One region of the Trinickia violacea genome, then DNA from elsewhere that is predicted to be linked to it. Evidence: predicted binding sites of a transcription regulator. Region 1 holds the regulator's gene; each other region holds the start of a gene.
The links. Region 1 encodes LexA, which represses DNA repair genes until DNA is damaged. Its sites were predicted from a motif close to ACTGTATNNNNATACAGT; they were not measured.
Positions count from the first base shown of each region.

Region 2: the regulator LexA is predicted to act here: its motif matches at 2,372-2,389, upstream of FAZ95_RS24145 (VRR-NUC domain-containing protein).
Region 3: the regulator LexA is predicted to act here: its motif matches at 3,192-3,209, upstream of recA (recombinase RecA).

Region 1 covers NZ_CP040077.1:2,109,754-2,115,818, forward strand. The annotation lists gene FAZ95_RS09570 (universal stress protein) at 210-713, shown strand; gene FAZ95_RS09575 (DUF2939 domain-containing protein) at 831-1,484, opposite strand; gene FAZ95_RS09580 (hypothetical protein) at 1,652-2,038, opposite strand; gene lexA (transcriptional repressor LexA) at 2,070-2,720, opposite strand; gene FAZ95_RS09590 (sulfate ABC transporter substrate-binding protein) at 3,000-4,064, shown strand; gene cysT (sulfate ABC transporter permease subunit CysT) at 4,199-5,107, shown strand; gene cysW (sulfate ABC transporter permease subunit CysW) at 5,104-6,003, shown strand; gene FAZ95_RS09605 (sulfate/molybdate ABC transporter ATP-binding protein) at 6,019-6,065, shown strand, end outside.
Region 2 covers NZ_CP040078.1:469,747-475,811, reverse strand. The annotation lists gene FAZ95_RS39455 (hypothetical protein) at 106-246, opposite strand; gene FAZ95_RS24150 (MFS transporter) at 1,034-2,281, opposite strand; gene FAZ95_RS24145 (VRR-NUC domain-containing protein) at 2,403-4,097, shown strand; gene FAZ95_RS24140 (ATP-dependent DNA helicase) at 4,094-6,065, shown strand, end outside.
Region 3 covers NZ_CP040077.1:780,387-786,451, forward strand. The annotation lists gene FAZ95_RS03550 (MFS transporter) at 1-400, opposite strand, end outside; gene FAZ95_RS03555 (sensor histidine kinase) at 627-2,258, opposite strand; gene FAZ95_RS03560 (response regulator transcription factor) at 2,268-3,023, opposite strand; gene recA (recombinase RecA) at 3,299-4,369, shown strand; gene recX (recombination regulator RecX) at 4,377-5,126, shown strand; gene FAZ95_RS03575 (DUF2889 domain-containing protein) at 5,265-5,939, shown strand; gene sucC (ADP-forming succinate--CoA ligase subunit beta) at 5,989-6,065, shown strand, end outside.

The sequences.
Region 1 (6,065 bases):
CGCGGTTCTGTGCACGCTTTGCCCTGAACTTGTGCGGTGCAGCGGGCGTCGCGCCATGACCGGCGGTCGCACCGTCTTTTCGTTTGACCCCGGTTCGATTTGGCGCACGAATCGGCCGATCCACTAAGCGTTTTCCATCCCTTGCAAGCGGAATTGCGGCGCACCATGATTAGGGCAAAGGCGCGCACAAGCGCATATGGGAGGTCGTGATGGCAAGCTACAAAAAAATTCTGTTGTGCTATGACGGCACGCGTGAAGGCCGCAAGGCGTTGCGCTGCGGCGCCGATCTCGCACTCGACTTGAAGGCGGAGACGCACCTGCTGTCGGTCGTCGACATGCGGACGAGCATCGCCCAGAGCGCCGGGCTCTTGACCGATGTCGCGTGCGGGCGCTTCGAAGACGCCGCTCGCGAGATTCTTCAGGAAGGCGTGAACTGGCTGACCGAACGGGGCGTGCAGGCGCACGGTCATTTCGCGTTCGGCCACCCGATCGACGAGATCGCCAATCTCGCCAGTGAAATCCAGGCCGATTTGGTCGTGGTTGGTCACCGCTGCCGCAGCGGCCTGTCGCGCTGGTGGATGGGTTCGGGCAATACGCAGTTGCTCGACCGCGTATCGTGCAGCATTCTGGTGGCGTGCTCGACGCCGCAAGAGCAACGAAAAGAAGCGGAAACCGAAGCGGCTATGGCCGCCGAAGCGGGTACCGTGCGTTAAATTCAGTCTCTCGTGCGGCCGATCGGCCAGGCCGGCCGCACGTCACCGTGGTCACGCGTATGTGAAGACGCTTAATGAGCGCGTTTAGTTAGCGCGCTCAGTCGATCTAATTGCGATCTAACCGTTTAGCTCGACGGCCACCAGCTTCCACGAAAACAACCCATCGCGATGCAGAATCGCCGAATACTGCGCGTTGCCTGCACTGCGCTGGTAGGTGACAGCGAACTCGTTGACGCCCCGATAGCCCGCTGTGGTTTTCGGCGGCACCGGGGCCGATGCCGGCTGGCTCGAGGACGTGGCCGGCGCCGATGCGGGTTGCCCGGGTTGCGACGGGGCCTCGTTCGAAGCCATGTTTTCCGAGGGCTCCCCCGGTTCGGGCGGATGCTCGCCGGGCGTACCGCGCGGCGGCATGCCGTCGAGGATCGCGGCCACGCCGTCGGGTGTGGCATAGGCGTCGACGAGCGGCCCGACCAAAGCCATTCCGATCATCGCCCCAATGGCCGCGAACGGATTGTGGAGCTTTTGCTCATCGATACGCCGCGTCAGCAATTGCGTGACTTGATCCTTGAGGCTCTGGCGCAAAGCCGGATAGTCGACGTACTGATTGAGCGTTTGTGCGTCGCGCGCGTCGGCTGCGCGCTTCAGGCGATCGAGCGCAATGTATGGCGACGCGTAGGCATAGCTCAATACCGCGATCACAGCGAATGCGATAGCGACCTTGATCGCAAGCGCGACCGGACTGCGTGGCGTTGAGCGAACGGGATCGGACATGAGGGAAAGGTCTCCGCAGAAAATGACGATGATCGGTGGACCGTCAAGCCAAGAAAATGATCCCTTCAGAATTGTTAGCTATTGCAACTGGCGCGATGAATTTGGCGCCTGCGCCGACAAATGCGTGACGCAGCTTGGTGGCGCAACCGAGTGCGCCATCGAGCCCATCAATCGAAAAGACCTTGTTGCGCGCCCGAGCCTTCGGCTGCAATGCAACGATCGATCATCCGGCAGACCGCGTCGATGGTGCCGACCATGATCAGGCGCGACGCGCCGTGATAAACGCGCACCGGCCCACGCCGCGCGGGTTCCGAGTTCAAACCGCTATTCAACGACACCCGGGCGAACGCCGGCAGCGCCGACGGCAGTGCCGGCTCCCATCCCCCCGCGTGCGATTCGAACTGCAATTCGGGCTGATCGAATCGCGTCTCGGCGATTCGCGTGGTGCGAGTCAGCGCGGCGCCGGCTTCGAGCGGTGCGCAAGGCACGACGCCGCGCAGATGGCGCAGACGGCCGAATTGACGGATAGGCAAGAGGCGGGCAAGGCGGTCCATGGCATGTCTCCAGGCAGAGTCTGGGCGGCGTTCAGAATTCGGTCGGGCGAATCAGCCCCACCGCAATACCTTCGAGTGCGAATTCCGCGCTCCCGGCCTGAACAAAGATGTTGTCGTAATCGGGGTTCTCGGCGATCAGTTCGATGCCGTCCTTGCGGCGCTTGAGGCGCTTGACGGTAACGTCGTCGCCGAGCCGCGCGACGATGATCTGGCCGTCTTTCGCTTCGCTGCGCTTTTGCACCGCGAGCAGATCGCCATCGAGGATGCCGGCGTCGCGCATCGACAGCCCGCGCACTTTCAACAGGTAATCGGGCTTGCTCGAGAAGAGCGCCGGATCGCACGCGTAGTGCTGCGAGATATGTTCTTGCGCGAGGATCGGACTGCCCGCCGCGACGCGCCCGACGAGCGGCAGCGAAAGCTGCATTAGGCCCGCGTGCGGCAGCGTGAATTGATGTGGCGCGTCGTCCACGCCCATCAGCAAGCGGATGCCGCGCGAGGCGCCGGCGGCGAGTTCGATCACCCCTTTGCGCGCGAGCGCCCGCAGGTGCTCTTCGGCCGAATTGGCCGAGCTGAAGCCGAGTTCTGCGGCGATCTCGGCCCGCGTGGGCGGAAAGCCGCTTCTTTCGATCGTCTGGCGGATCAAGTCGTAAACCTGCTGCTGCCTTGCGGTGAGTTTGGTCATGGCGCACTGTATGGATAGACAGGTGACTGTATTTTTATACAGTATTCGTCACATTTCAAGCGTTACTTTAAGTGTCGCTATCCGAGCCAGCCGCCACGCTTGATCGAGGTCATCCGCGACGCCGGAGCAACCAAACGGCTGGGATAGCGCCGGTTCCGGCTGTCGCTATCCACTTTTTGTCATTAAAGAATGAAGATTTATTATTTTTGAGTATGTAGGCCCTTCGCTAGACTGGCCCGACGGAATAAAGCACCAGTCTTGAAAACGGAGAAAAAGCGCATGGCCGAAAGTACGACGGGGAATACGGGGAAGGCGGGCAAGGCTCGCCGGTGGGTTGCGATGCTGGCTTTGAGCGCGCTGTCGACGGTGGCCGGCGTGTTGGCGCTGGCCGCGAGCGCGCCAGCGCATGCCGATACGACGCTGTTGAACGTCTCCTACGACCCGACGCGGGAGCTGTACCAAGACATCAACCAGGCATTCGGCAAGGCGTGGAAAGCGAAGACCGGCGACACGGTGACCTTCAAGCAGTCGCACGGCGGCTCGGGCGCGCAGGCGCGCTCGGTGCTCGACGGCTTGCAGGCCGACGTCGTGACGCTCGCGCTCGCCTACGACATCGACGCGCTCGCGAACAAGGGGCTCATCGACAAGAACTGGCAGACGCGTTTGCCCGACAACGCGTCGCCGTACACGTCGACGATCGTGTTCCTCGTGCGCAAGGGCAATCCGAAGCACATCAAGGATTGGGACGACCTCGTGAAGCCCGGCGTGTCGATCGTCACGCCGAATCCGAAGACCTCGGGCGGCGCGCGCTGGAACTACCTCGCGGCCTGGGCGTACGCGGTGCACCAGCCGGGCGGCAACGATCAGACGGCGAAGGCGTTCATCACCAAGCTCTACAAGAACGCCGGCGTGCTCGACTCGGGTGCGCGCGGCGCGACGACGAGCTTCGTGCAGCGCGGCATCGGCGACGTGCTGATTGCCTGGGAAAACGAGGCGTTCCTGTCGCAGAAGGAGTTCGGCGCGGACAAGTTCGAGATCGTCGTGCCGTCGGTGAGCATCCTCGCCGAGCCGCCGGTGGCGGTGGTCGACAAGGTCGTCGACAAGCACGGCACCCGCAAGCTCGCCGAGGCGTATCTGAACTTCCTCTATAGCGACGAAGGGCAGGAGATTGCCGCGAAGAATTTTTATCGTCCGCGTTCGAGCAAGGTGCCGGCCGCGCTGACGGACAAGTTTCCGAAGCTGAAGCTGTACACGGTCGACGACACGTTCGGCGGCTGGACCAACGCGCAGAAGACGCATTTCGCCGACGGCGGCGTGTTCGATTCGATCTATCAGCCGCAGTAACGCAGCAAGAGAGTCACACCGCCGGCTTCAGCCGGCCATAACAACGACGACGAGCGGCCAAGCGAGTCACACGACGACGCACCGGCCGCTCGCGAACGGCTCCCTTCGGGGCCGCACCCAAGAAGAGCATCCGCATGACGACGTTCACATTCCGCAAGCCGAGCGCCTTGCCCGGTTTTGGCGTGACGCTCGGCATCACGGTGGCGTATTTGAGCCTCGTGGTGCTGATCCCGCTTGCCGCGACGTTCCTGAAGACGGCCACGCTCGAGTGGGATCAATTCGTGCGCGCGGTCGCGTCGCCGCGTGTGCTGGCGTCGTATCGGCTCACGTTTTCGGCGGCGCTCGGCGGGGCGCTCATCAACGCCGTGTTTGGTTTTCTGGTGGCGTGGGTGCTCGTGCGCTACACGTTTCCGGGCAAGCGCATCGTCGATGCGGTCGTCGATTTGCCGTTCGCGCTGCCGACTTCGGTCGCGGGCATCTCGCTTGCCGCCGTCTATTCGGGCAACGGCTGGATCGGGCAGTTTCTCGCGCCGCTCGGCATCAAGATCGCGTTCACGCCGTTGGGCGTGCTGGTCGCGCTGACCTTTATCGGCCTGCCGTTCGTCGTGCGCACCGTGCAGCCCGTGCTCGAAGACTTCGAGCGCGAGCAGGAGGAGGCCGCGGCATGCCTTGGCGCGTCGCGCTGGCTGACGTTTCGCCGCGTCGTGCTGCCTGCCGTGACGCCCGCGCTGCTCACGGGTTTCGCGCTCGCGTTCGCGCGCGCGCTCGGCGAGTACGGCTCGGTGATCTTCATCGCCGGCAATGTGCCGATGAAGTCGGAGATCACGTCGCTCTTGATCATCACGAAGCTCGAGCAGTACGACTATGCGGGTGCGACGGCGTTGGCGGTCGTGATGCTCGTCGTGTCGTTCGTGATGCTGCTGCTGATCAATACGCTGCAGTGGTATTTGCAGCGGCGCACGAGCCGCGGGGCGAGCGGTCCGGCGCGGAGTGCAGCAACGGCGTCGGAGACTGCGCCCGCGATTGAAGGAGCCGCGCGATGAGCCACGATTCCGCCATCCTCCAGCGAGCGCCGGGCGCGCGTGCTGCAAGCGAGTCGAACCCGGTCACCGAGCCGCGCTTCGTGCGCTGGGCATTGACCGGCATCGCGCTCGTGTTCCTCACGCTCTTTCTCGCCGTGCCGCTCGCGGCGGTGTTTTACGAGGCGTTCAGAAAAGGCGTCGGCTATTACTTCGACTCGCTCGCCGATCCCGACGCCTGGTCCGCGATCAAGCTCACGCTGCTCGTCGCGGCCATTGCGGTGCCGCTGAATCTCGCGTTCGGACTCGCGGCGTCGTGGGCGATCGCGAAGTTCGAATTCAAGGGCAAGGCGCTGCTCACGACGCTGATCGATCTGCCGTTCTCGGTATCGCCTGTGATTTCGGGGCTGATCTACGTGCTGATGTTCGGCGCGCAAGGCTGGTTCGGCCCGTGGCTCGCCGATCACGACGGGCAGATCATCTTCGCGGTGCCGGGCATCGTGCTCGCGACGGTCTTCGTCACGTTTCCGTTCGTCGCGCGCGAGCTGATTCCGCTGATGCAGGCGCAGGGCAACGACGAGGAAGAAGCCGCGCACGTGCTCGGCGCATCGGGCTGGCAGATCTTCCGGCGCATCACGCTGCCGAACGTCAAGTGGGGCCTGCTCTACGGCGTGATTCTCTGCAACGCGCGCGCGATGGGCGAGTTCGGGGCGGTGTCGGTGGTGTCCGGTCACATTCGCGGGCAGACCGACACGATGCCGCTCCACGTCGAGATTCTCTACAACGAGTACAACTTTTCGGCCGCGTTCGCGGTGGCGTCGCTGCTCGCGCTGCTCGCGCTCGTGACGCTCGGCCTGAAGCTCATCGCCGAACGCGGGATGGCCGCGGCGCGGCCGGGCGCAACCCAGTTGGACCAGTAAAGAGGCGTATCACGCATGGGCATCAACGTTCGCAATCTGCAAAAACGTTTCGGCGATTTCAC
Region 2 (6,065 bases), on a different replicon from region 1:
ATGTTCGCGCGGCCTCCGTTTCGCGCGGACATCCTCCTCGAAACGCGTCCGATTCCTTCGACCCTACCGGCTTCGCAGAAACGGCTTTTCACGCGAGCGCCAGGGTTACGAAAACAGCGCCTTGAGGCTGCGCCAGAAAGCGGCGAGCCGGTGCGTTTCGCGGGGTTGCAGCGACAGCGTCGCGTCGTACTGGGCGCGCGAATCGTCGACGTGCGGCAGTTTCGACAGAAGAAGGCCGAAGTTCATGGTGTGGCTCCGTGCGTCTGGTTTGACGCGTTGCGCGAAAAGCCAGCAGACACGGAAGACCACGCGCGTCATGCGCGCAGCGGCAGAGGTCTACTCGCTTTTCACGGTGAATGACAAAACTTGTGTTGGGCGGCGTATGGGATAACTGTCACTGTCCGGCATTTCGGCTCCTTTACGGTGTGGGTATGCGCGTTTTCTAATGACGTAAAGAACGCGTCCGCTACGCGCGCATGCCAATCTACGCGCTCGCGTGAGAACACATCGCACGAGCGCGAACAAAGGCCGCGATTGGGCGATCGCGACGGGGTGCCAAACAGGCGCGCAAAAACGCCGCGCTATTTGGCGCGAATCAAGGGTGCACGGGAGTGGTGCTACGACGCGCACCGTCGGCCTGCTGGCAGAACGGTGGCTGTGAGACGAAAGCGCAGACGTCCTGCCGGTCAGGCAGCGAAACTATTTGAAGGTCGACAACTACAACTGTCCAAGGCAGAGGCCTCTTTTGTGAAGACACTTAAATTCTAGGCGCCGGAATAATCGCGAGTCAACACGATTCGATAAGCAGAGCCAATATATTTTCGAGGTTTCGTTCGATTCACCTCCTACCCCCGTCATATAAGGCTCAAGCCTTTCATAACCACGACGAAAAAACAGGATTGAAAGAGCCATGCGGCCTTCAAAATGCAAAACGGTTGCATTTACCACCACGCTTCTTTCAACGTTCTCCGCACGATCTCATTCGTCCGTCTTTATTTTTGTTTTATATAGACAACGATTAATTGAACAACTTTTAGACGGCGCGTCGGTTTCGCGTCGAAGCTTGCCCAGCCAACGCGAGCAACGCGATCACGCAAAAGCCCGCTCCCGCATAGAAGGTCGTTGCTGCACCGAACCGGTCCCACAACCCACCCGCGATGACGCTTGCAATCAGCGTCGCCAGTCCGCTCATCAGGTTAAAGAAACCGAACGCGGTCCCCTTCAATTCGGCGGGCGCGGCGTGCGCCACCATCGTCGCGAGCAGCCCTTGCGTCAGGCCCATATGCAGCCCCCATAGCGCGACGCCAAGCAACACGATCGGCCAGGTGTTGCCGTGCGCGAGCACGATGTCGGACCCGATCAGCACGACCAGGCCCATCGCCAGCAGCCGCGCATGGCTCATCGAATCAGCCAGTTTTCCGAACGGATAAGCCGACAGCGAATACACGACGTTCATCGCGACCATGACGAGCGGCACGAGCGCAATCGGCACGCCGCCTTGCATCGCGCGCAGCACGAGGAACGCCTCGCTGAAGCGCGCAAGCGTGATGACCGCTCCGGCGACGACGACCCACCAATACGTGCGGCTGAGTTTCCTCAAGCTATCGAACCGGACCGGATTGACGCGCTTCGCACCCGGCTGCCACGCGGGCTCCCTGATACCGAAGATCAATAGCGCAACGGCGACGAGCCCCGGGATGACGGCCACCCAAAAGACCCAACGGAAGCGGTCCGCCCACAACAGCATCAGCGCGACCGCGACAAGCGGGCCAATGAAAGCGCCGACCGTGTCGAGCGCCTGCCGCAAGCCGTAGGCGGCGCCGCGCAAGTGCGCGGGTGTGATGTCGGCGACGAGCGCGTCCCGCGGCGCCCCGCGGATGCCCTTGCCGATCCGGTCGACGACGCGCGCCGTCAAGACGATGCCCGCAGTCGGCGCAAGCGCGAACAGCGGCTTGCTCAGCGTGCCCATGCCGTAGCCGATCACCGCCAGCCATTTGCGGTTGCCGAGGTAGTCGCTCAACGCGCCGGAGAACATCTTGACGATCGGCGCAGCCGCCTCCGCGATGCCTTCGATCAGCCCGACCGTCATGGCGCTCGCACCGAGGCTCGTCACGAGGAACATCGGCAGGAGGCTGTGGATGGTTTCCGATGAGATGTCCATGAACAGGCTCACGAAACCGAGAACCCAGACGCCGCGCGGAATCTGGCTCAGCGTGTTGGGGCGCTGGATGGAGTCGGTCTGCACGTCGTGGGTCCTTGTCGGCGTCCGGATTCCAATCATAGAAACGCGCGGCGCGATTGGAAACTTCGGGAAATGTCGGCTCCCGAAAAAGCTCACCTGACGCCGCGCGCCGCCCGGTTTGCTATCATCCCTGTATAAATATACAGTCCCGTGGCTGCCCGTGCCGACCGATCCTCCTCCCTATTACCTGCTGAACTTCGAGCGCGCGCTGGCGTGGATCGCCGAGCGTTACGACGACCTGTTCAGCACCGGCGAGCGCGCGTTTTTCGAGGCGTTCGCGGCGTTGCCGCAAAGCTCCCGCGCGCTGCTCGTGCGGATGCTGATGCGCAAGGGCACGCTGTTTCGGGCGAGCCGTCTGTCGTACGAGGAGATCGGGTGTCCCCTGGCCGCGTCGCAGCCGTTGGTTGAGCTCGGCTGGCTCGATTCCGAACCGGCGCTCACGCTCGATGAAGTGTTCGCGCTGACGACGCGGCCCGAGCTGCTGCAGCTGTTTCCTTCCACCGCGCTCGGCAAGCACGCTCGCAAAGCGGATCTGCTCGACGCGCTGCGGGCCGCGCACATCGACGCGCGCAGCTACGCCGCCTGGGGCGCGCCGCCCGGCGACCCGGTGTTCCGCGTCACGATCGCGCCGCTTTGCGAGCGGTGGCGGCTCATGTTCTTCGGCAACCTCCATCAAGATTGGACGGAGTTCGTGCTCGCGGAGCTTGGCGTGTTCAAGTACGAAAGCGTGTCGTTCTCGCAGTCGTCGCGCGCGTTTCAGCGGCGTGAAGATATCGACGCCTATCTCGCGCTGCACGCTTACCGCGAAGGGCTCGATGGGCTCGATGCGCTCGACGACGACAAAGCGCTCGACGCGCTCGTCGCCGCCGTCCTCGCCGTCGATATCGACAACGCGTGGCTCGAAACACGTCGCGCGAAGCTGCTGTTCCGCATCGGCCAGCACGCCGAGCGCCGGCAAGCTTGGGACGCGGCCCAAGCTGTCTTCGGGCGTTGCACGTGGCCCGGTGCGCGTCACCGGCGCATGCGGGTGCTGGAGCGCTGCGGCCGCTTCGACGATGCGTTGGCGCTCGCGTTGCAATCGGCAGAGTCGCCGGAAAGCGAGGAGGAAAGCCAGCGCATCGCGCGGATGCTGCCGCGCTTGCAGCGCCAAACGGGGCAGCCGGCAAAACGCGCGGCTGCAACAGCGCAGCCGATCGCGCGCAGCACCCTCGAACTCGTTCGGCCTGCAGCGCCGATCCCGGTCGAGTACGCCGCGCGCGACGCGCTGAGCGCCGCCGACGCGCCCGTTCACTACGTCGAGAACGCGCTGATCAATTCGCTGTTCGGCCTGCTGTGCTGGGAGCCGGTGTTCGCGGCCATTCCGGGCGCGTTCTTTCACCCGTTCCAGCGCGGCCCCGCCGATCTGCACGCGCCCGACTTCCGCGCGCGCCGCGCCGAGAGTTTCAACCGGTGTTTGGCCCAACTCGATAACGGCAGCTATCGCGAAACGATCCTGCTCCATCTCGAGAGCAAAGCCGGCGTGCAATCGCCGTTCGTGTTCTGGGGCGTGCTGACGCCCGAGTTAATTGTGCAAGCGCTCGATTGCCTTCCGGCCGCGCATCTGAAGCTCTGGTTCGAGCGGCTGCTCGGCGACATTCGCAGCAACCGGTCGGGGCTGCCCGACCTGATCCGCTTTTGGCCCGCCGAGCGGCGCTATGAGCTGATCGAAGTGAAGGGTCCGGGCGACCGTCTGCAAGACAATCAGATCCGCTGGCTGCAGTATTGCGTGCAGCACGGCATGCCGGTGCGCGTGCTCGACGTGCGCTGGACGGACGACGCCGGCGCCGGCGCAGCAGAGGCCGAGGCGGCGGCATGACCTACGTCGTCGCCGTACGCGCCCTCTGCGAGTTCACGGCCAAACGCGGCGATCTCGACCTGCGCTTCACGCCGGCCCCCACCGCGCTCGAAGGCATCGCCGGTCACGCAACCGTCGCCGCGCGTCGAGCGAGCGGTTACGAGGCAGAGATCACGCTCGCCGGCACGTATCGCGATCTCACCGTGCGCGGCCGCGCCGACGGCTACGACGCCGCGCTCAACCGGCTCGAGGAAGTGAAAACCTATCGCGGCGATCTCGACGCGATGCCGGCCAATCATCGCGCCCTGCATTGGGCGCAGGCGCTCGTCTACGGACATCTGCTTTGTCAGGCGCGCGCGCTCTCGCAGCTCGACGTCGCGCTCGTGTACTTCGATATCGGCAGCCAGAAGGAAACGGTGCTGACGCAATCGCATGACGCGGCGTCGCTGGAATCGTTTTTCGTCGAACAATGCGAGCGCTTTCTCGATTGGGCCGCGCAGGAAGCGGCCCACCGCGACGCACGCAACGCCGCACTCGGTGCGCTCAAGTTTCCGCATGAGCGCTTTCGAAGCGGCCAGCGTGAACTGGCAGTCGCGGTCTATCGGGCCGCGCGCGACGGCCAGACCTTGATGGCGCAGGCGCCTACCGGCATCGGCAAGACGCTCGCGACGATCTTTCCGATGCTGAAAGCGTGCGGTGAGGATCGCGTCGAGCGAGTCTTCTTTCTGACCGCAAAGACCCCTGGCCGCGCGTTGGCGCTCGAAGCCATCGATACGCTGCACGCGAGCGCGAGCGCAAGCGCAGGCACCGGCACGCCGCTGCCCTTGCGCACGCTCGAGCTCGTCGCGCGCGACAAAGCCTGCGAGCATCCCGACAAGTCCTGTCATGGCGATTCGTGCCCGCTCGCGCGCGGCTTCTACGATCGTCTTCATGACGCGCGCAGCGCAGCGCTCGACGGCTCGCGGCGGCTCGATCGCGAAGCCGTGCGCGCCGCCGCCCTCGCACATGACGTCTGCCCGTACTACCTCGCGCAAGAACTCGCGCGCTGGAGCGACGTGGTCGTCGGCGACTACAACTACTTCTACGACAGCAGCGCACTGCTCTTCGCGCTCACGCGGTTGAATCAATGGCGCGTCGCGGTGCTGGTCGACGAGGCGCACAACCTGCTCGAACGCGCGCGCAAGATGTACACGGCGTCGCTCGAACAAAGCGACTTTCGCGCCGCGCGCAAGAGCGCGCCGGAAACGCTGAAGAAGCCGCTCGAACGACTGCACCGCGAATGGAATGCCTTGAATCGCGCTCAAACCGACGCGTACCAAGTGCATGCGGAAGTGCCCGCGCGGTTGTTGTCGGCGGCGCAGAATCTGATCGGCGCGGTCACGGATCAGCTCGTCGAAGCGCCGCTATCGATCGACGACGCATTGCTGCGCGTGTTCTTCGACGCCATGCACTTCGTCGCGCTTGCCGAACAGTTCGGCGAGCACTCGATCTTCGATGTCACGCGCGATGAAACCTCACGCGGCGCGCGCGCCCAATCCGCTTCGACGCTATGCGTGCGCAACGTGATTCCGGCGCCGTACCTCGCGCCTCGCTACGACGCCGCGCACACGACGGTGATGTTTTCCGGGACGCTGAATCCATTCCACTTCTACCGCGACACGCTCGGCTTGCCGGAAGCGACGAACTGGCTCGAGGTCGACGGGCCGTTTCGCGCGCAGCAATTGAAAGTGCACGTGGCCGCTCACGTCTCGACGCGCTGGCGCGACCGCGAACGCTCGCTCGCACCGATCGTCGAGCTGATCGCGCAACAGTACGCCGCGCAGCCCGGCAACTATCTCGGCTTTCTGAGCAGCTTCGACTATCTCGAGCGCGTCGCGGCGTTGTTGCGCGAGCGCCATCCCACGCTGCCGATCTGGACTCAGGCCCCCGGCATGGACGAAGCCGCGCGCGACGCCTTCCTCGCGCGCTTTCGCGACACGCGCTGCGGCA
Region 3 (6,065 bases), 1.3 Mb from region 1:
CCAAGCCCTGCAGCAGCCGCATCGCGATGAAGATCACCGGCGACGCCATGCCGATCGCCGCGTAGCCGGGCAGGAAGCCGACGATGAACGTCGACAGGCCCATGATGACGATCGTGATCAGGAACGTGTACTTGCGGCCGACGAGGTCGCCGAGCCGTCCGAACACGATCGCGCCGAACGGCCGCACCGCGAAGCCGGCGGCAAAGCCGAGCAGGGTGAAGATGAACGCCGCGGTTGGATTGACGCCGGAAAAGAAGCTCTTGCTGATGTAGATGGCCAGCGAGCCGGCCAGGTAGAAGTCATACCACTCGAAAACGGTGCCGAGCGACGACGCGAAGATCACCCGCTTCTCGTCGCTTGTCATCGGCGCGTGTGCAATTTGACCGCCTACGGTTGCCATGTGCTGTCTCCAATTTTGATATACGCGCGGGGGCGCTGGGTAAGGCGGCCCCGTCGACGATTATTGGAGCGGAAACTTACGGCGTACTGACGCGAAATCTCAAAATGGGGTCTAGTGCGCAAAGGCGCGATTTGCGGCGTTTTTCATCTAATTTCTCGCTTCACGCATCCAACGTCGCTTATATGCATTTAGGGTTGCGCTTGATGATGGGCGAAAGCCGGCGCACTCAGGGTAAGTCCCGAATCGCCTCGGAGGTCCTCAAGCTGACGCGTACGAGCGTACCGGCCAGGCGCGGCTCGGTTTGATAGACGTTGTCGTCGATCGCTAGCGTGCCGCCGTGCATTGTCGCGATCTCGCGGACGATCGCGAGCCCGAGCCCGCTGCCGTCGCCCTCGCGGCCGAGAATCCGATAGAACCGCTCGAGCACCCGGGCGCGCTCGGCGGGCGGAATGCCGGGCCCAGTGTCCTCGACTTCGAGGTGCACTTCTTGATTCGGCTCATCGGGCCGCACGCGAACCGTAATGCGGCCGCCTTGGGGCGTGTAGCGGATCGCGTTGTCGATCAGGTTCGAGAGCATCTCGCGCAGCATGACCGGGTTGCCGTCGACCGTGACCGGTGCGTCGGGGCCTTCGTAGCCAAGATCCATCTGCTTGGCGAGCGCCGGCTCCACCCAGTCGCGGACCGTGAGCCGGGCCAACTCGGACACCTCGACCGCCGCGAACGCTTGCCCCGACATGCGGTTTTCCGCTCGCGCGAGCGCGAGCAGCTGCGTGACGAGGCGCGCGGCATGCTCCGAGCTCGTCGCGATCTGTTCGAGCGAGCGGCGCACCTCGGCCGATACGTCCTGCCGCAGCGCCAGCTCCGCCTGCGTGCGCAGGCCGGCGAGCGGCGTCTTCATCTGATGCGCGGCGTCGGCGATGAAGCGCTTTTGCAGCTCCATGTTTTGCGAGAGACGCGTCAGCAAGTCGTTGAACGACGTGACGAGCGGCTCGATCTCGGGCGGCGCGCGCCTCGCTTCGAGCGGCGAGAGATCGTCGAGCCGCCGCGCGCGCAGATTCGATTGCAGCGCGGTGAGCGGCGCGAGGCCGCGCGACAGCCCGAACCAGACCAGCACGATCGCAAGCGGCAGGATCACGAACTGCGGGAGGATCACGCCTTTGATGATGTCGTTGGCGAGCTGGCTGCGCTTGTCGAGCGTCTCGGCGACTTGCACGAGCACGGGCGCCCCGCAGCCCGCCGCCCCGGCGGCGCGGACTTCGGCGTCCTCGCAGGCGGCCTCGTGCGGAAACTCGACCGTCGTGTACGCGACGCGGATGTCGTTGCCGTGCAGCATGTCATCGCGGAACTCGACGATGCCGGGCTGCGGGCGGTCGTCTTCGTGCGGCAGCGGCAGGTCGGCGTCGCCGCCGACCAGCTCGCCGCGCGTGCCGAGCACTTGGTAGAAGACCTTGTCGACGTTGTCGGCGGAAAGGAAGTCGCGCGTCGACGCGGGCAGCGACAGTTCGGCGACGCCGTTCACCGGCTGGATCTGCCGGGCGAGCACGTAGACGTCGGTTTCGAGCGCACGGTCGAACGGGCCGTTGGCGATCGTCTTCGCGACGAGATAGGTCACCGCGATGCTCATCGGCCAGAGCAGCAGGAGCGGCGCAAGCATCCAGTCGAGAATCTCGCCGAAGAGCGAGCGCGGGCGCGCTTCGGGCGTGGACTCGGTCTCGTCGGGCGGCGCGAAGGGGTTGGCGTAGGTGGCGTCGCGGACCTCGTCGGGATCTGCCGCGCGCGTGGCCGCAGGCTCCGGCGGCGCGTGCCCCGGACGCTCTGCGGGTGCCGCGGCGCCTTCCGCGGAAGCTGGCGAGGCCATGTGACGCCTCTACTTGGACGAGTGATTCGCCGGCGACTTGGCCGCGCCGTTCGAGGCCGGGTCCGAAGCACCGGGCGAGGGCGCCGTGCCGGCGGCCGGGGCGGCTTTCTCGAGGCAATAGCCAAGGCCGCGCACGGTGATGATCCGCACGCCGCTCGGCTCGATCTTCTTGCGCAGCCGGTGCACGTAGACTTCGATCGCGTTGTTGCTGACTTCCTCGCCCCATTCGCATAGATGGTCGACGAGCTGCTCTTTCGACACGAGCCGGCCGATCCGTTGCAGCAGCACTTCGAGCAGGCCGAGTTCGCGTGCCGAGAGGTCGATCACCTGATCGTTCACGGTGGCGATGCGGCCCACCTGGTCGAATGCGAGCGAGCCGTGCCGCACGACGGTCGGCCCGCCGCCCGCGCCGCGCCGCGTGAGCGCGCGCACGCGCGCTTCGAGTTCGTTCAAGTCGAACGGCTTTGCCATGTAGTCGTCGGCGCCGAGATCGAGACCCTTCACGCGTTCCTCGATGCTGTCGGCGGCGGTGAGGATCAGCACGGGCAGGTTCGAATTGCGGGCGCGCAGGCGCCGCAGCACTTCGAGGCCGGACAGGCGCGGCAGCCCGAGATCGAGGATCAGGAGGTCGAAGGCTTGCACCGAGAGGGCGGCATCGGCTTCGGCGCCGCCCTTCACGTGATCGACGGCATAGCCCGATTGGCGGAGTGATCGGACGAGACCGTCCGCGAGTATGCTGTCATCTTCAGCAATGAGAATTCGCATGATGTGCCGCTGCCGCGTTGCTGTTGCCGCGGCACCGCGCTGTGCCACAGCATCGCCCGGCGTGCGGCGGTCTCCGAATGTCGTGTGGTGTTGGCTGCCCGGGGGCGTGCCCGGTTGTAAATCCGCACATGCGACGCCAAAACGCGTCGCCTCGGGCTTGCAAAAACCACTGTTTTTTTATACAGTGTCTGCGTTTCGTGCGCTAGCTCAGCAACTCACTGCTAAGGGCCTGCGCACCCACCTCAGACGCCGTTCATCATAGCAAAGGACGATTCATGGAAGAAAGCAAGAAAGGCTCGGCTGGACTGACTGCTGAAAAGAGCAAGGCACTCGCTGCGGCGCTCGCGCAGATCGAAAAGCAGTTCGGCAAAGGGTCGGTCATGCGGCTCGGCGACGGCGAGGTGGCCGAAGATATTCAAGTGGTGTCGACGGGCTCGCTCGGCCTCGATATCGCGCTCGGCGTCGGCGGTCTGCCGCGCGGCCGCGTGGTCGAAATCTACGGGCCGGAATCGTCGGGCAAGACCACGCTGACGCTGCAAGTCATCGCCGAAATGCAGAAGCTCGGCGGCACGGCCGCGTTCATCGACGCGGAACACGCGCTCGACATCCAATACGCCGGCAAGCTCGGCGTGAACGTGTCCGATCTGTTGGTCTCGCAGCCGGATACCGGCGAGCAGGCGCTTGAAATTGCCGACGCGCTGGTGCGCTCGGGCTCGATCGACATGATCGTGATCGACTCGGTCGCGGCGCTCGTGCCGAAGGCCGAAATCGAAGGCGAAATGGGCGATTCCTTGCCGGGTCTGCAAGCGCGTCTGATGTCGCAGGCGCTGCGCAAGCTGACCGGCACGATCAAGCGCACGAACTGCCTCGTGATCTTCATCAACCAGATCCGCATGAAGATCGGTGTGATGTTCGGCAACCCGGAAACGACGACGGGCGGCAATGCGCTGAAGTTCTACGCATCGGTGCGCCTCGACATTCGCCGCATCGGCTCGATCAAGAAGAACGACGAAGTGATCGGCAACGAAACGCGCGTGAAGGTCGTCAAGAACAAGGTGTCGCCGCCGTTCCGCGAAGCGATTTTCGACATCCTCTACGGCGAAGGCATTTCGCGCCAAGGCGAAGTCATCGACCTCGGCGTGCAAGCGAAGATCGTCGACAAGGCGGGTGCGTGGTACAGCTATAACGGCGAGCGCATCGGCCAGGGCAAGGACAACGCACGCGAATTTCTGCGTGAGAATCCCGACATCGCGCTCGAGATCGAAAACCGCATCCGCGAATCGCTTGGCGTGAACGCGATGCCGGCTGGCGCTTCGGAAGGCGTCGAAGTCGCGGACGAAGAGTAAGCATCGCGTGATGCGCAAGGACCGGGCGGCGTCGAATTCGGGGCGCGGTAAAGCAGGGCGCGAAGCGGCTCGGCCCGATCCGCTCGATCCTTTCGATCCATTTGAATCATTCGACGCGCACGATCTCGCAGCGGGTCGTCGCTCGTCTACAGCAGATGCGACCGGTTCTGACGCGGCGAATGCCGGGTCATCGACCGCCGGGTCATCGACGTCATCAACCGGTCAATCGAACGAAAGCACCTATACCCGCTCGCGTCGAGAGCCCTCGGCCTCATCCGACGAGTCTTCCGGGCGCTCGAAAAAGCCAGCCCGCTCTTTGAAGGCTCGTGCGCTCGACTATCTGTCGCGACGCGAATACAGCCGCTCCGAACTCTCGCGCAAGCTTGCTCCCTTTGTCGAAGAGGCAGATGCGCTCGAGCCGCTGCTCGATGCGCTCGAGAGCGAAGGCTGGCTGTCCGATTCGCGCTTTGCCGAAAGCCTCGTCCATCGCCGCGCGGCGCGCATGGGGACGAGCCGGATCGTCGGCGAACTGCGCCGTCACTCGGTGGGCGACGCCTTGATCGAAGAAGTCGGCGCGCAGCTTCGCGAGACCGAACTGGCTCGCGCGCAAGCCGTTTGGCGCAAGAAGTACGGACACCTTCCCGAAACGCCGGCCGAGCGCGCCAAGCAAGCGCGCTTTCTGGCCACACGTGGTTTCTCCAGCGCGACGATCGTCAAAATCCTGAAGGGCGGCGACGAGGATTGGGACGGCGTGTAACGACGGCCTGCAACGACGGTTGCGACCGGTGCAACCGTCCACGTCCGCCACCGCCTCGGCTTGTGGGGACCTCGGTCTATCCGAAATACCCAGTATGCTAAAATCCACCGGTTTTCCTATTCAGCCGTCTCCTCTCGCATGCCGCTTTCCCCGCCCGTGTCCCGCAAGTTGCGCCATCGCCGCGCAATTCGAGCGGAAGCGTTCGAGCGTGAAGACGGCTTGTGGGACATCGAGGCGTGCCTGACCGATCATAAGCCGCGTGACGTGGCGCTTGCGCCCGGTGTCCGGCCCAACGGCCTGCCGATTCATGAACTCTGGCTTCGCATCACGATCGATCGCAAGCTCAACGTCGTCGACGCCGAAGCGTCGTCCGACTGGGTGCCCTATCCCGGTCACTGCGAAGCCGCCAATCCCGCCTACCGCGCCCTCATCGGGCTCAACCTGTTCCAGAATTTTCGCCGCGAAGCGAACCGCCTGTTGGGCGGCGTCGCGGGATGCACGCACCTCACCGAGTTGTGCGCGATCGTGCCGACCGCCGCCATTCAGGCTTTCGCGGGCGATGTCTGGAACACGCGCGGCGATTCACCGGGCGAAGCAAGTCAAGGCGGCAACGGTGAGGCTGCGAACGCCAAGCCGCCGTTTCAACTCGATCGCTGTCAGGCATTGCGGTTCGACGGCGAAGCGGTCCGTCAGTTTTATCCCCGCTGGTACGGCCACGCGCCGCGTGCAGCGGAACGCCAGGATGCGGCGCTAGCTGCCGACGCCGAGGAAGGCGGCACCCATACCAAAGTCGAGGCGCTTGCCTCGAAATAAATTAGCGTCATCGAAGTTCAATCCAACTCTCAGACTGAAGGAATCACGCATGAAGATTCACGAGTACCAGGGTAAGGAAATCCTGCGGAAATTCGGGGTCGCGGTACCGCGCGGCAAGCCGGTGTT